3 regions of the Psychrobacter sp. APC 3279 genome follow, and region 2 is predicted to be linked to each of the others. Evidence: predicted binding sites of a transcription regulator. Region 2 holds the regulator's gene; each other region holds the start of a gene.
The links. Region 2 encodes PhoB, which activates phosphate uptake and scavenging genes when phosphate is short. Its sites were predicted from a motif close to TGTCATNAANCTGTCATAA; they were not measured.

Region 1 (5,953 bases), on a different contig from region 2:
AGTAGTCGATGGCAAGCTTGAAGTCGTACAAGGTGATAGCAGTACTGAGCTAAAAGATACGGCTAAGTTTGTCGGTTTTGTCGGTGACGCTGAAGCTCCTACAGGTGTACTGTTAAAGAACAACGGCTTGCATGCTGAGATTCAAATCGATAGTAATCATCCAGTGGGTAAAGACGATCCAGCAAACATCAAGGACGTACTGCTTGAGTCGGCTATGACAGCCATTCAGGATTGTGAAGACTCAGTCGCTGCGGTAGATGCAGAAGAAAAAGTCGAAGTCTATCGTAACTGGCTTGGCTTGATGAATAGCGACCTACAGGAAACCTTTGAAAAGGGTGGCAAAACGCGTACGCGTAAGCAAAATCCAGATCGTGAATATAACACGCCAGATGGTGGCAAGCTGATCTTGCCAGGTCGTTCGCTATTGTTGATTCGTAACGTCGGTCACTTAATGCAGAACCCTGCCATCTTAGTCGATCTAGGCGAGGGCCAAGAGCAAATATTTGAAGGCTTAATGGATGGTTTAATCACGCCATTGTTATCACTTAATGATATCAAAGGCAAAAACGAGCTATCAAACTCGCGTCAAGGCTCAATGTATATCGTGAAGCCAAAAATGCATGGTCCTGAAGAAGTGAAAATGGCCAATGACTTATTTAATGCGTCAGAAGACCTGTTAGGTCTAGAGCGCAATACGCTAAAAATCGGCATCATGGATGAAGAGCGTCGTATGACGGTCAACTTAAAAGAAGCTATCCGCCAAGCTAAAGAGCGTGTTATCTTTATTAACACAGGTTTCTTAGACCGTACTGGTGATGAGATGCATACCAGCATGAATGCAGGTCCATTTGTACCAAAAGGCGAGATGAAATCGCAAGCATGGCAGCCTGCTTACGAGCAGTGGAACGTTGATATCGGTCTAGAGACAGGCCTACAAGGTCGCGCGCAAATTGGTAAGGGTATGTGGGCTAAGCCTGATGAAATGAAAGAGATGATGGATACTAAGGCTGCTCATCCTAAGTCTGGTGCTAGCACTGCGTGGGTACCATCACCAACGGGCGCTACCTTGCATAGCATACACTATCATCAAGTGAGCGTAGCTGATGTACAAGACACGCTAAAATCACGCGAGCGCGCTAGCTTGGACGACATCTTGACCATCCCATTAGCAAAAAATACCGACTGGACTGACGAAGAAAAGCAGCAAGAGCTTGAAAACAATGCTCAAGGTATCTTGGGTTATGTCGTACGCTGGGTAAATCAAGGCGTTGGTTGCTCCAAGGTGCCTGATATCAATGATGTCGGTCTCATGGAAGATCGTGCTACTTTGCGTATCTCAAGCCAACATATTGCTAACTGGTTGCATCATGGCGTGGTTAGTGAGCAGCAAGTGATGGATACGATGAAACGCATGGCCAAGGTCGTCGATGAGCAAAATGCAGGCGATGATGACTATCAATCAATGGCAGATAACTTCGATAGCTCTTATGCATTCAAAGCCGCCTGTGATTTAGTCTTCAAAGGACGCGCACAGCCTAGTGGTTATACTGAGCCATTGTTGCATCAAGCACGTTTGGATCTTAAAGCAAACGCTTAGAACAATAGACTAAATATGACAGGTATTTGAGCATACTTGATGAGCAAGTATGCCAGTCAGTCTTGCTCGTTTGTAACTGATAAATTTGCTCAAATAGATTATTAACTTCTTAATTAGCGCTATTTATTTTTAGTAAATAGCGCTTTATTTTGGACTATTATTCGATGTTTATTATAAAAATTTAAGAATATTAGTAATCATATTAACCAATATTATTCGTATCTAATTGAGTAAGCGGAAGTTTTTTAACAATCGTTCAAATAAAATGAAGGGTCTATTATTTGATAATAGATGTATCGAAAAGGCAAAAAAATATGTTGCAAATTATGTCAAAGTTGTTATGCTTGTACTCGAAGTATGAGTTTGGTAACGGATGTTACGCAATGGAAGGATAAAAACTAAAGATTACATGGCAGTTACTTTTTTAATCCCAGTTATGTAAATCATGGTTTTTTTCATCTTACTGTAATAGAACTTCGCCACACTTGTTTCTGACTAATCTCGGTAGCCAGTTACACATTATATCTTTGAGGATTTGTGACGATACCATTATGGGCGCCAGCTAATCATAGCTTGCTCATTACTACAATTGTAAAGTGGAGATACCCCATGAAAAAACTACTTTTAGCTACAGCAATCGCAGCCCTATCTGTATCTGCAGCAAATGCAGCGCCAACTCTATACGGTAAAGCATTCGTTACTGCTGATTATGTAAATGCTGAATTTGATGCAGTTGGTAGCGCGAATGATCGCGATGAAGATACTGTAGAAATCAACTCTAACTCTTCACGTATTGGTATCAGAGGCTCTGAAGCTCTAACTGCTAACACTGACGTTATCTATCAGCTAGAGTATGGTACTTATGTTGATGGTGATGAAGATGGTTTTAAAAACCGTGATACATATCTTGGTGTCGTTAACAAAAACTTTGGTGAGATCCGTGCTGGTAAAAACCAATCTACTTTGGATTATGTAAACAACGTAATCGTTAACGATGGTTATTGGGATAACCTAGGTGGCAACAAGCTTGAGTCAAATGAAGAGCAAGGTGGTTTGAATATGGCAGACAGTGGCCGTATCGCTAGCTCTATTATCTGGAAAGCACCTAAATACAACAACCTACCGTTAGCGCTTGCTCTCATGTACAGCTCTGATGAAGACAATGGCAATAGTGATGACGGTTTTGGTGCATCATTGATGTTTGATCAAGGTACTGGCTTTACTGCTGGTGTGGCATATGATAAAGATCAAAACATCGATGGTGATATCATCCGTGGTACAGCAACTGTCGATCTAGGTAAATACATGGCCGCTCCTATTACTTTAGGTGCATTGTATCAAGTAGCAGATTTTGACTACGAGGGTGATACCGAAAAAGAGAAAGGTTTTGTTCTTAGTGCAGCAATGGGTTTAGCCAACTTTGCTCGTCCAGCAACCATCTATACTCAGTACAACAATACCTCGAACCTAGATGGCGTCGACAACGCTGATTCAGACCAAATAGTGGTCGGGGGTAAATACTTCTTCAAAGACAACATCATCGCTCATGCTTATGCGGGTATGAACAAAGCTGAAAACGTCCAACCTACAGGTACAGACGATAAGCCTTATGTAGGCGGTAAAGGTGATGTTGATGTAGTAGTAGTTGGTGGCGGTCTAGAATACTTATTCTAGTAACAACTAGAATTTGACGCCAAAAAACTCATCCTTCGGGGTGAGTTTTTTTGTTGTATGTATTATTTGTGACAAAAGTCTACCGCTGAGGTAGAAAACAAGAGTTTCAGACAGTTTGCATTTTTGCCCTATATTTTATGGCGTATTTTTAGTAAAATCCTTCTTTACCAATTGTTGATGAGTACTATGACCAAGTTTATATTTGTGACCGGTGGGGTAGTGTCCTCACTAGGAAAAGGTATCACCGCCGCTTCTCTTGCTGCGGTCTTAGAAGCACGTGGCGTGACTGTCACGATGACCAAAATGGATCCGTATATTAACGTCGATCCAGGTACGATGAGTCCGTTTCAGCATGGTGAAGTATTCGTCACTGAAGATGGCGCAGAGACCGATTTAGATCTGGGCTATTATGAGCGCTTCTTGCGTCACTCAAAGATGAGTAAAAGTAATAACTTCACCAGTGGCCGTATTTATCAAAATGTTTTAAATAAAGAACGCCGTGGTGAATACCTTGGCGGTACGGTACAGGTTATTCCGCATATTACTGATGAAATCAAAAACAAAATCCTTGCCAGTGGCGAAGGGTATGATATCGCTATTATCGAAATTGGCGGTACCGTTGGTGATATCGAATCACTTCCGTTTATGGAAGCCGTACGTCAGATGCAAGTAGAGCTTGGCCGTAATAGAGCCATGCTAATGCATCTTACTTTAGTACCGTATATTGCTAGTGCGGGTGAGACCAAAACTAAGCCAACGCAGCATTCAGTGAAAGAGCTGCGCTCTATTGGCCTACAGCCTGATATCTTAATCTGCCGCTCTGATCATCATATCTCACAAGATAATCGTCGTAAGATTGCGCTATTCACCAACGTTGAAGAGCGTGCGGTCATCATGTGTGAAGATGCACAAAGTATCTATCAGATACCGCGCACACTACACGAGCAAGATCTTGATGATCTAATTTGTGAGCGTTTCGGTCTTGATGTGCCTGAAGCTGATTTGAGCGATTGGGATAAAGTGGTTGAAGCTCAGTTGAATCCAGAAGGAACAGTGACTGTTGCAATGGTCGGCAAATATGTTGAGCTTCCAGATGCTTATAAATCTATTAACGAAGCATTGCTTCACGCAGGTATCACTCATAAAGTAGACGTGAAGATTGATTACATCGATGCTGAACGTCTAGAAGATGACGATACTTTACTTGCGCAGCTAAACGATGCTGATGCTATCTTAGTACCAGGCGGTTTCGGTGAGCGCGGTACGATGGGCAAGATAAAAGCCATCACTTATGCTCGTGAAAACAACGTTCCGTATCTAGGCATTTGCCTTGGTATGCAGTTGGCTGTGATTGAGTATGCGCGTAACGTACTTAACATTAATGCCAACTCTTCTGAGTTTGATCGTAAGACAGCTGAGCCTATCATTGGTCTGATCACTGAGTGGTTAGATGAGCGCGGCGAGCTACAGATTCGTAGTGATGATTCAGATTTGGGTGGCACGATGCGTCTAGGCGCACAGCAAGCAGAGCTGGTTTCTGGTAGTAAGCTAAGCCAAATTTACGGTGCAAGCAATATCACTGAGCGTCATCGCCATCGCTATGAGATGAATAACCGTTATATCGAGCCACTAGAGCAAGCAGGTATGACCATCTCTGGTTATTCTGCCAAGCAGCATTTGGTAGAGTCGGTAGAGATCTCTGAGCATCCGTGGTTTGTTGCTGTACAGTTCCATCCAGAGTTCACTAGCTCACCACGCGGTGGTCATCCATTGTTTAATAGCTTTGTAAAAGCGGCTAAGAACCACAACGAATCAAAATAGCTCTCAGAATGTAATGTATATTGAAAGCGTTTATTATAAAAAAGACTAATCTCCGGATTGGTCTTTTTTTGTTTAATTCAGGCTGTTTGTTGTTATTAGCCAAAATCATTTTTACTAATGATGTCTAATTACGCTTGCATACTTTTTTTAATCAGCCTATCGGTTACAATATGGGATAGAGATATTAATAACAAAATTAGAGGTAATGGCTTCATGGAAAACTTATTGACCGCCCAATCACATATCACGCTCAATACTCCTAACAACGATACGATTAATATTGGTAACGATCAGCCTTTTGTATTGTTCGGTGGTATGAATGTTTTAGAGTCTAAAGAATTGGCATTTGAGATTGCTGAGCAGTATGTTGATATTTGCCAGCGCTTGGGTATCGGCTATGTTTTTAAAGCAAGCTTTGATAAAGCCAACCGCTCAAGTTTGCATTCGTATCGTGGGCCCGGTTTAGAGGAGGGTATCGATTGGCTAGGTCAGATCAAAGAAAAATTCCAAGTACCGATTATCACTGATGTGCATGAGCCACATCAAGCAGCACCAGTTGCTGAAGTGGCTGATATTATTCAGTTACCTGCATTTTTGTCGCGTCAGACAGATTTAGTGCATGCGATGGCAAAAACAGATGCCATTATTAATATCAAAAAGGCGCAGTTTTTGGCCCCTCACGAGATGCGTCATATCGTTAATAAGTGCCTAGAGGGTGGTAATGATAAATTGATACTTTGTGAGCGTGGTAGTGCTTTTGGCTATAATAATTTGGTCGTGGATATGCTTGGTTTTGATACTATGAAGCAGATGGATATACCGGTATTCTTTGACGTGACGCATAGCTTACAGCAGCCAGGT
Region 2 (5,953 bases):
GTGGTTGTGGTGGTAGGGCCGGGTGGCGCAGGACATTACTACGCCCACCTAGAAGACTATGCTGACATCTCTCCCAATGACTGGGTCAATCAGGGCGATGTGATAGGTTATGTGGGTGATAGCGGTAATGCAAAAGGGACACCAACACATGTCCATTATGGTATCTATATTAATGGTAGTGCGGTCAACCCTTATCCGCTTTTGCAAAAGGATTAACGAATACAGAAAAGTATGTCGTTATCCTAATTTGAAGTAGTGCTAAGTTTATATTAACCAAAAAGCTAAAGCCGAAAAACTGTCGTTAATACAGACCCTAAATCATATTAATTGGCTGTGACGGATCTGACATAATTTGAGGGGAATACCACACTAAATGTCGACCCTTCCCCTTCTACTGAATCGATTTGCAATTGCGCTTCGTGCTGGTGCAATACGTGCTTTACAATCGCGAGTCCCAACCCCGTACCACCTGTCGCACGACTGCGACCTTTGTCGATACGATAGAAACGCTCTGTCAAACGGGCGATATGTTCTGACGCAATACCGATCCCATCATCTTCGACCGCGAAACGGCAACCATCAGACGTCCTTGTCCAGCTGATAGTGATATTGCCGCCCTTTGGCGTATATTTGATTGCATTGATTACTAGATTGGATAGCGCACTATTCAAGTACATCTCTGACCCGTACAGCCCATCATAGGTATCTATATGCAAATGAATGATGTGTTTGTACGCTTGGTTGTACGCTTGGGCATCGTCGTAGATATTGGTTAGTAGCTTAGTCATATCTATATAATGCAGCTCGTGTGACTCTTCAATTTCAATCTTAGACAGTAGCAATAAATCATTCACGATTCTGTTCATACGGGCTGTTTGCTGCGTCATCAGCTCAAAACCGCGACGCCATTGCGGCGGCATATCTGGCTGATCGGAGAAATTCTCCAGATAGCCCATCATCACAGTCAATGGTGTTCTAAGCTCATGCGAGACATTCGCCACAAAATCTTGACGCATTTGCTCTAAGTGCCGCAAGCGGGTCACATCATATACAAACAGCAGTTTTTCATCACCGAAAGGGGTCAATTCACACTTCAAGTAGCGACTAGGATCTCGCCATGATTCTATATGGACGCCATCGTTAGGTATCGTTGTACCTTCATAATACTGGCGGAACTCAGGGACAGTAATAAAGTCAAAAATGTTCTGACCTTTATCCTCTGGCTGTAGCAGCAATAAATCTTGTGCCGCCTGATTCCACCATTCTAGGCCGTCATTATTGTTGAGCAAAATCACTGCATCGCGCAAGGCTCGTAGTGCACTGCCGATTTTTTTGAGTTGCTCCGCTGTACTTTGAGTAGAGATTTGCTCTAGTAAAGCTGATTGCTCACTTTGTACTGACGCTATCTTGTCCATCTCTTATCCTTACCACTATCCGCGGCCTTTATATTGCTGCGGCATTATTTGTACAAGATTAACTTGGCTCAATCAGGCTAGAAAATCGGTAGCCTGTTCCACGTACTGTCTGTATCAATGTATCACAGTCATAAGGTCGCAGTAATTTGCGTAGACGTTTGATATGCACATCGATGGTTCGGTCTTCGATATATACATTGCCGCCCCATACCTGATCGAGCAGCTGCGTTCGTGTATAGGCGCGCTCAGGGTGGCTCATAAAAAATGCCAATAGGCGATACTCTGTGGGCCCAACATCAACGATTTTACCGGCAGCTGTCACGCGCTGACTCTTGGTATCTAAACTTAACTGGCCAATTTCGATAGGTTTGTCGCTGCTCATCGCGCTACTGCGGCGTAGTACGGCTTTGATTCTAGAAATCAGTTCACGAGTCGAAAAAGGCTTGGTCATATAATCATCTGCGCCTGCATCTAGACCATGCACCTTACTGTCTTCTTCACTTTTTGCCGTTAGCATAATGACTGGTATTTCAGAGAGTAGCTCATCGTTTTTTAGCATGCGACAAAAATCCACACCGCTCTTGTCACCCGGCAACATCCAGTCTAATAGTATCAGTGATGGTCTATGATCGACCACTTGCTGATGCGCCTCTGACACGTCAGCCGCTTGCAAGCTATCAAACCCAGCCATCTCTAGCGTCATGACAACCATTTCACGAATCGCAGGTTCATCTTCAACAATCAAAATTTGCTCATTATACATAGGACATTCTCGGTGTTAGCGGACAAAATCTAGCATGTAAAAAGGCGATATGTACTCACCAGTCTCTACCTATTAAACGGATTAATTATGACAGCTTGATGACACTCTAAAATCAGATTTCTAGTAAAAAATTGAGCGGCCCATCATTGACACTCGACACTTGCATATCAGCACCAAACTGACCAGTTGCCACGTTCGGGTGCTTAGTTTTGGCATAGTCGACCAGTTGTTCAAATAGCGCTTGTGCCGCAGCAGGTGCCATCGCACCACCAAAGTCTGGTCGGCGACCTTTGTCTGTTTTTGCCATCAAGGTAAATTGTGAAACTAATAATAGCCCACCAGCAACCTGCTGAACGTTTTTATCCAGTTTACCAAATTTGGCAGGATCTTCGTCATTTTCAAAAATGCGATAGGTTAGTATTTTGTCAATCATACGCTGGGCAGTAGCAAAATCGTCTTCGTGTCCTAAGCCAATATATGCCAATACCCCATGCTCAATTTCACCAATACACTGCTGATCGACGACCACACTAGCGTGCTTCACCCGTTGTATGAGTGCTTTCATTTACTGACTCCTTAACAGATTATGGCCATACAATAATATGCTGTCCATGATAAAATACCGTCATTAACTTAACTATTATTTATTACATTACACCTTATTTTGGTAGCCTTATTATGAATGTATTTACCACCTTACAACAGCTTGTGCCGCAGCAAAAGCTCAGTAAAGTCGCTGGACGTTTGGCCGCCAGTCGTCATCCTTATGTCAAACGCACCTTTATCCGTAGCTTCGCCAAAGCTTATAATATCAGCTTAGACGAGTACGAACGCCAAAGCCTCAACGCTTATGAAAGTTTTAATGACTTTTTTACCCGCGAGTTAAAAGAAGACGCTCGTACCATCGACGCCACTGCAAATGGTATCGTGAGCCCTGCGGACGGTATTATCTCTCAGCTAGGACAAATCGAAGACCACAAACTACTACAAGCCAAAGGTCGTCACTATGATGTCGGACAATTACTTGCCGATAGTGAAGACGGCAGTTATTTCGCTGATGGTAGTTTTGCAACTATCTACTTAGCACCTAGCAATTATCACCGTGTGCATATGCCGTTTACTGGCACATTGACCAAGACTCGCTATGTGCCTGGTACACTGTTCTCGGTAAATAATACTACGGCGGCTAACGTGCCAGACTTGTTTGCGCGTAATGAGCGTCTAGTCTGTATGTTTGATACCAAGTATGGCAAAGCAGCTGTCGTAATGGTTGGTGCTATGATCGTCGCTGGTATTGAAACCGTCGCCACTGGCAAAATCACCCGCACGGATGATATACAGGAAGCGGATCACGATATGCAGTTTGCTGCAGGCGAAGAGCTTGGACGCTTCTATCTAGGCTCAACGGCTATTGTAGTATTACCAAAAGCAGCGAAGGCTGACTGGCTAGATAGTATGCAAGCCAACGGCGTCGTGCAAATGGGTCAATTGCTAGGATTGGCAAACGCTCAATAACATGTTGGTATAAGAGTACTGAAAATATCAGCCCAGTTAAGCGTAAATCATCATGCTTAATTGGGCTTTTTTATGCCTATCATTTATGCAGATTTACGCGTCAATTAACCAGCCTTGCTGAGTTGCGTATGCAATATTATGTGAGAGCCAATCATGGATAGGGGGAAAGCTGTCTTTGATAAATGCATGAGCACCCGCCACCTGCGAGCGCGTAACGCCAAGCTCAATCCACGTTTTACCGTTGGTATTCAGATTGAGCAAAAACGGCAATAAGCGGTCGACCACTCTGAGTAACTGACTCTCTTTGCTACTTCCTGTTTCCTGCGCTTCCCAAACCTCGCTTAAATCACTAATGCCATTGCCTCGCTCACGTTGCAATCTGGCAATGCCTGCACGCTCTTCGACGTGTGCATCAGTACGCGTAACGGCATACAAAAAAGTATCGCCGGCATCAATCTCACCTAAATCATGAACCAGCGCCATCTTCAGCAATTTTTCATGATTGACATCTAGCGCAAATAATTCAGCAATCGACCAACATGCCATTGCTAAATGCCAAGAATGTTCGGCAGAGTTTTCTTTGCGAGTGGTCTGTGTCACATAGCTGCGGCGATTCACGAGTTTAAGCGCATCTAACTCTAATAAGAAATGAGTGACATCGTCGATGTTGATATGTGGAGTTGATTCGGAATGAGTGAGTGATATAGAGCTGGCTTGCGACATTGATTTTCTCTGGCTTTCTCTAGCTATTGGTTTTAACGCTTATAAGTTCTAGCGATTTTAAGTTTCATTGTTCAAGATATTATAGTGGGTTTGATATCTAGCAATGGTTAAAAGACTATTACCATTGTCAAAAAAATAGCGCTTATTTTACCAAGCGCTATCTATTATAAATTAGAAAATAAATGGTCAAATTGAGTCCCTATTTATCCAAGTCTTTAAGCACCTAAAGCTTAACCACCTACTTAATCAAATTAATAATGGTTTTAAACGCAGGATCTTCGCTGCTACGGCACAGTTCAAACAAGATTGATTCGACAGTACTGATCACCCCACCTGCACGGCGAATACGGCGAATTGCTTGCTTTTTGTCATAAGGAAAACGTGAACCCACTGCATCCCCAATAATGACAGGCTGCATACCATTATCCAATAAATCTAGTGCCGTTTGCATAATACAGACATGAGCTTCAGCACCAAAAAGCAACACGGTACTACGGTTCTGCTGCGCTAAATGGTGCCATGAATCATTATTATCGCAGGCACTAAAGGTGACCTTTTCAAAGCTCTTGGCATTGTCTCCTTCGAGTATGTCGCGCAGCTCTGGCAAGGTATCGCCCAATCCTTTTTTATATTGTTCATTGAGCATGATTGGAATATTGAGCGCTTGCAGCCCTTTAATCAAGGTAACGGTTTTTTTGACGATATTTTCGTGATCATAGATATGCGGCGTTAAGCGCTCTTGCACATCAACAATCATTGCTTGGGTATTCTCACGAGCGATTCGATAGGTGCGATCATTAATCATAGTAGACATAGTACACTCCTTGTACGGCTGACAGTTGCAACTAAAAACTATTTTAGAATTATCATAAACAGTGCCATGGTTCATCTTTCTCTTATTTAGTCATAGTTTCATGAATGCGTCAATGGAGATAATTTTTAATCGCCGTAATACTGTGTTTTTCGACTCTGTGATTTACTAACTGGCCAACTATTAATTTTACTCATAAAAAAACCTCTAGCCGTTATGACTAGAGGTTCTTCGTTAGCGAGTAGCTACTTATTGAGTGTTCAAATAATATTGTTTATATCAATAAGATTAAACACGCTCAATAATAGTAGCGATACCTTGGCCAAGACCAATACACATTGTCGCTAGACCGATTTCAGTATCTGATTGCTCCATCGCGTTTAGCAATGTCACCGTGATACGAGCGCCTGAACATCCTAGTGGATGACCTAGAGCAATGGCACCACCGTTGATGTTAACGATGTCTTGCTTATCAGATAGGTTCAGACCTTTTAATACTGATAGACCTTGAGCAGCAAATGCTTCGTTTAGCTCGATGGTTTGCATGTCATCGATGCTCATGCCAGCACGCTTCAATGCTTTTTGGGTAGCAGGTACAGGACCATAGCCCATGATAGCAGCATCACAACCAGCAACAGCCATACTACGGATACGGGCACGTGGTTTTAGACCTAGGTCTTTGGCTTTTTGTGCGCTCATTACTAGCATTGCTGACGCACCGTCAGA
Region 3 (5,953 bases), on a different contig from region 2:
CATACAGTCGTACGCCAAAGGCGACATTGTCATAGATTGACATTGGGAACGGCGTTGGCTTCTGAAAGACCATGCCAACTTGTGCACGCAGTAAGTTCACATCGATATCTTTACCCAAGATGTTTTTGCCATCTAAATTGATATTGCCCTCTGCGCGCATACCTGGATATAGATCGTACATGCGGTTGAAGGTACGCAGTAGCGTAGACTTACCACAACCTGAAGGACCAATAAAAGCGGTCACTTTTTTATCAGCGATATCGATATTGATGTTTTTTAATGCCTGAAAATCATCGTAATAGAAGTTTAGATCTCGAACTTCCATTTTTGCAGCAGGCATATTCTTAGGAATATCTTGAATCGTTTGTTTATTAAAATCAGCAGTGTTTGGTTGCTGAGCTTGGGCGCTAGTAGACATGGGTCTATTTAATAGGCTGCCTGTTGCCGTATTAAAGTTGTCAGCAGTCGTGTTCGTACGGACGTTGCTTAGGACATCATTCATAATATTTCAACCTAGCTCAATTAATTTCATATAAGTTTAAGTAAATGCTTAGCGTGTAGCGTACTACGGTCTGGTCTGCTCTCAACCCTTATTTGGGTTGACCTCTACCACCGATAAATCTTGCCAAAATATTCAACACTAGGACAGACGCAGTGATAAGCAATGCTGCCGCCCAAGCCAATGTATGCCAGTTGTCATAAGGACTCATCGCAAACTGGTAAATGGTATTGGGTAAGTTAGCAATAGGCTGACCCATATCTGTACTGAAGTATTGATTGTTAAGTGCGGTAAATAGTAACGGTGCTGTCTCACCAGTGATTCGAGCAAAAGCCAATAGCACACCTGTGGTCAGTCCCGCGCGCGCAGCTTTCACAGTGACCTGAGTGACCAGTTTCCATTTAGGAGTCCCTAGCGCATAGGCCGCTTCGCGTAGGCTATTAGGTACCAAGTTCAGCATGTTTTCTGTCGTACGTACGACCACTGGAATAACAATCAATGCCAATGCCAACGCGCCTGCCCAACCAGAGAAACTTTGACCTTTTACCATCAGTGCATAGATAAATAGACCGATGACAATCGATGGCGCTGATAATAGAATATCATTCAAAAAGCGAGTGACTTTGCCCAGCATACTGCCTTTAGAAAACTCAGATAAGTAAATACCTGTCATAAGACCAATAGGGGCACCGATAAACAAGCCTGAAAACGCCAACATGACCGAACCAACGATAGCATTGCGTAAGCCGCCTGCACTCATCGGCGGCGGCGTATCAGCAGTAAAGATTGGTAGCTGCACCATGCCTTGGAAGCCTTCAACAAACAAAGTCACCAAAATCCATGACAACCAAAATAAGCCAAAAACCATCGCTGACATGGCAAAACCTAGACCTAACTTGTTGGTCAAACGACGCTTGTTATAAAGGCTTTGATTGTAGCGGGTAGCGCCGTTTGGCTGAGTAGGTAGTGGTGCATTGATCGCATTGTTAGCAGGCATAATATTTATTTCCCATATCTTTTATCAATATCTATCAAGGTTCAATAAATCGGTAACAGACTTATCGGTTACCTGCTTTGTGATCCATGCGCATGAGCATCAGTTTTGCTAAAGACAGCACAATGAAGGTGATGACAAATAAGATTAAGCCTAGATGTAGTAGAGACGCAAGATGTAGCTCACTAGACGCTTCAGCAAACTCATTGGCCAAGGCCGAGGTAATCGTCACACCCGAAGTAAATAGGCTTGGACTGATATTAAACGCATTACCAATCAAGAAAGTAACTGCCATCGTCTCACCCAATGCTCGACCAAGACCCAAAATTACACCACCAACGACACCAGCTTTGGTATAAGGCAGGATAATTTTGAACATGACTTCCCAAGTCGTCGCACCCATGCCATATGCTGACTCTTTCAGTAAGTCTGGTACGACAGAGAAAACATCACGCATGGTGGCAGCGATGAACGGTATGATCATAATGGCAAGTACTAGGGAGGCGGTAAACATACCCAGTCCCATAGGCGCACCTGCAAACAGTTTACCGACAATAGGCAAAGGCCCGACGTGCTCAATGAACCATGGCTGAATGTGATCACCAAAGAATGGCGCAAATACGAACAGTCCCCACATGCCATAAATAATAGATGGGATACCAGCCAACAACTCAATGGCAATACCAAGTGGTTTTTTGAGGAACTTAGGGCACATCTCGGTTAAAAATATCGCAATACCGAAACTGACTGGAACCGCGATAACAATAGCGATAAATGACGTGACTAAGGTACCGTAAATAGGCGCTAATGCCCCGTATTCATTGGCGACTGTATCCCAGTTATTGCTGGTATAAAATCCCAAACCAAACTCTTGAATACTCGGCCATGCTCCAACAATTAGAGACACCAAAATGCCCCCTAAAGATAGGAGGACGAGTATGGCAAACGCTTTGGTAGAGTTGACAAATAAAGCGTCGTAACGTTTTTGTTTAGCCAGTTGGGACCTTAAGTCTGTCATAAGTGTCTCAGCATTGAATGGGATGAATCGAAATATTAAAAGATGTATATCAGGTCTTAACACAACAAACTTAAACGGTATGAGTAAGCATATTTATCGAGATGTATTCATCAAATTTGCTGTGTTAAAACCTCTCAAACAACTACCGGAGAATAGTTATTCGAGAGGATAACTTGTCAGTTGCTAAATAGTATTTAGCAGAAACAAATTACTGAGCTGGCTTGTAGACAGGCTGTCCATCGCTACCTTTTACTTCGTTCCACTTCTCTTTGAACAAGGCCACTGCCGTGTCAGAGAATGGTACGTAGTCTAGTTCCATGGCGCTGTCATCACCTTGGGTATAAGCCCAGTCAAAGAAGTTCAACACGCCAGCGACTTGCTGAGGATTTTCTGGTTGCTTATGTACCAAGATAAAGGTCGCAGCAGCGATAGGCCATGCTTGGTCAGTTTCAGAGTTGGTGATGACTTTATAAAAGCCTTCTTGTTGTGACCAGTCGATATCACCTGCTGCAGCAAACGTCTCAGCAGATGGCTGTACGATGTTACCAGCTGCGTTTTTCAGCGCAGTATGTGACATCTTATTTTGCTTAGCGTAAGCATACTCAACATAGCCGATAGAGTTTTTCATGCGGTTTACGTAGCTTGAAACGCCTTCGTTACCTTTACCACCTGCACCAGTAGCAGAAGTCGGCCATTTGACGGTTTTATCAACGCCAACAGTGTCTTTCCAGTCTGGTGAAACCTTGGCAAGATAGTCAGTGAAGTTAAACGTCGTACCTGAACCGTCTGAGCGGAATACTGTTGTGATTGCGGCATCTGGCAAGGTCAAATCTGGGTTCATCGCCTTAATCGCAGGGTCATTCCAGTTACTGATTTTACCCAAATAGATATCAGCCAGCGTTGTGCCGTCTAGCTTCAGTGCACCAGGCTCCACACCGTCGATATTGACGATTGGGACAACACCACCGATGACTGTTGGGAACTGAATCAAACCTGCTTCGTCTAACTCTTCAGGCGTCATCGGTGCATCAGAAGCACCAAAATCTACTGTTTTTGACTGGATTTGTTTGATACCACCAGATGAACCAATCGACTGATAGTTGACTTGGCCGCCGGTCGCAGCATTGTAGTCATATGACCATTTCGCATAGATAGGCTGCGGGAACGACGCACCTGCACCTGTGATATTCATAGCGATATTTTCAGCAGATTTAAAATCTGACGTAGCAGAAGATGCTGTCTGAGAGGTTGTTTCAGCTGTTGTCACAGCGCTACTGCTAGTATCAGCAGTTGGCTCCGTCGTATCTGTTGACTTATTACACGCCGTAAGCATTAATGTACAACTGACGGCCACTGCTAATAACGAATAACGCATGTAGGACTCCTGAAGTTTAACAACGGTATAAAAAAGCATTGTTTGTGATATGCGTGTTATCTTGCCAAATCTTTATGACAGTTTAATGACAACTTCTAGAATCCTTCATTCGCTTTACATAATATTTGAATAATTTATCTACAGTCCAACAGTGATTTGCCTACAGCCTAATAATACTAAGCATCCTCATCTATTAACACTCAGAAAAATTATTCACGAAAATATTGAACCGTGTGTTTGACGCAGAATATTTGTATCCAAATACTATTAGCCGTTGGTACAGAATTTTGTTAGTATGAAGGCTGATTTACAACACTGACAGACTCGGGGTGCGGTGTATTTTTGGCTCACTTTATTAAACTTGCTTTATTAAAGTAGTCGCCTTGATACATTCGCTGAGAGATCACCCGCCGAACCTGATGCGGTTAGTACCGACGCAGGGAAGTCTTAAGCACTTTGTTATTTATGACAAAGGGCGCGTAGAAATACATTTTTATCGTCACTACTGTCTTAATATGCGTGATGCATAGCCAGATAAGAAGAGAGGATATAAAGCTGCGCCCAATATTTGATGACCACCATGCGCGACGATATTTTTTGGTCGAAGTTGTGGGTTCATAATATAAATTTGTCTAAATGATGGATGCCTACCCCCGCAGATACTGGCGGTGTTGATTTTATTCAAAAACCAACACGCTAGGACAGCATATGACTACTGCAGACACCACCTCAATTGCACCGAAAGCCCAAACGCATAACCCAGCCGACAACTCAACGCTTGCTTCAAATGCTGCTGACACGACCAACGTCAAAGCAGATAAAAAAGCAGATGCGCTAAAAACCCCTGCTCACCGTGCCGCAAGTGATGCCCGTTTCGAAGAAGATGCGCGCGACTTGCACCGTATCTTACCTGCCTCACGAAAAGTCTATATCGAAGGCTCAAGACCTGACATCCAAGTACCGATGCGTGAAATCAGCTTGGCTGATACACCTGTTGGCGGTACTGGAGATAAAGATGGTGAGCATAATCCGCCGTTTTATGTGTATGACACCTCAGGTGTATATACCGACCCTAATGTCGATATCGACCTCACACGTGGATTGCCAAAACTGCGTGAGAACTGGATCGCAGAACGCAATGATACAGAGCAGTTAAGCGGCCTATCCAGCTCATACGGACAAGCACGTGCCCGCGATATCAGCACTGCCAATCTTAGATTTGCTCATATTGATAAACCGCGTCGCGCCAAAGCAGGACAGAACGTCACGCAAATGTACTACGCGCGCCGTGGCATCATCACGCCTGAGATGGAATATATCGCCATACGCGAAACGCAAAAGCAGCATGAACTGACCGATATGCGTCAACACGATGGCGAGAGCTTCGGTGCCAATACGCCTCAAATCATTACTCCTGAATTTGTCCGTGATGAAGTAGCGGCTGGACGCGCTATTATCCCAAACAACATCAACCACCCTGAATCTGAGCCGATGATCATCGGGCGCAATTTCTTGGTGAAAATCAATGCCAATATCGGTAACTCAGCGCTGGGTTCGTCTATCGATGAAGAAGTGTCCAAAATGACGTGGGCCACGCGTTGGGGGGCGGATACCATTATGGATCTATCAACGGGCAATCATATTCATGAAACACGTGAATGGCTAATCCGTAACTCTCCTGTACCGATTGGTACGGTACCGATTTATCAAGCACTAGAAAAAGTCGATGGCGTCGCTGAAGACCTTACGTGGGAGATATTCCGTGATACGTTGATCGAGCAAGCAGAGCAAGGCGTAGATTACTTTACTATTCACGCCGGCGTACTATTACGCTATGTACCGCTTACCGCAAAACGTCTGACAGGTATCGTCTCACGCGGCGGCTCTATCATGGCGCAGTGGTGTCTTGCCCATCACAAAGAAAGCTTTTTATACACGCATTTCGAAGACATCTGCGAGATTATGAAACAGTACGATGTAGCATTTAGTCTAGGTGATGGCCTACGTCCTGGTTGCTTGCAAGATGCCAATGATGAAGCGCAGTTCGGTGAACTACGTACGCTTGGT

Region 1: QL898_RS05015 (porin) is a predicted target of PhoB. The motif match lies at 2,051-2,069, and genes of this name have one in related genera.
Region 3: pstS (phosphate ABC transporter substrate-binding protein PstS) is a predicted target of PhoB. The motif match lies at 3,959-3,977, and genes of this name have one in related genera.

Annotation. Positions count from the first base shown of each region.
Region 1 is NZ_JASDCR010000007.1:68,459-74,411, reverse strand. Features, by position in the region: gene QL898_RS05020 (malate synthase G) at 1-1,597, shown strand, start outside; gene QL898_RS05015 (porin) at 2,207-3,271, shown strand; gene QL898_RS05010 (CTP synthase) at 3,458-5,092, shown strand; gene kdsA (3-deoxy-8-phosphooctulonate synthase) at 5,306-5,953, shown strand, end outside.
Region 2 is NZ_JASDCR010000015.1:36,212-42,164, forward strand. Features, by position in the region: gene QL898_RS09360 (M23 family metallopeptidase) at 1-216, shown strand, start outside; gene phoR (phosphate regulon sensor histidine kinase PhoR) at 324-1,415, opposite strand; gene phoB (phosphate regulon transcriptional regulator PhoB) at 1,474-2,178, opposite strand; gene dtd (D-aminoacyl-tRNA deacylase) at 2,291-2,743, opposite strand; gene asd (archaetidylserine decarboxylase) at 2,857-3,693, shown strand; gene QL898_RS09385 (HD domain-containing protein) at 3,787-4,416, opposite strand; gene QL898_RS09390 (isochorismatase family protein) at 4,655-5,230, opposite strand; gene fadA (acetyl-CoA C-acyltransferase FadA) at 5,516-5,953, opposite strand, start outside.
Region 3 is NZ_JASDCR010000009.1:80,592-86,544, reverse strand. Features, by position in the region: gene pstB (phosphate ABC transporter ATP-binding protein PstB) at 1-340, opposite strand, end outside; gene pstA (phosphate ABC transporter permease PstA) at 591-1,496, opposite strand; gene pstC (phosphate ABC transporter permease subunit PstC) at 1,558-2,511, opposite strand; gene pstS (phosphate ABC transporter substrate-binding protein PstS) at 2,720-3,886, opposite strand; TPP riboswitch at 4,202-4,346, shown strand; gene thiC (phosphomethylpyrimidine synthase ThiC) at 4,595-5,953, shown strand, end outside.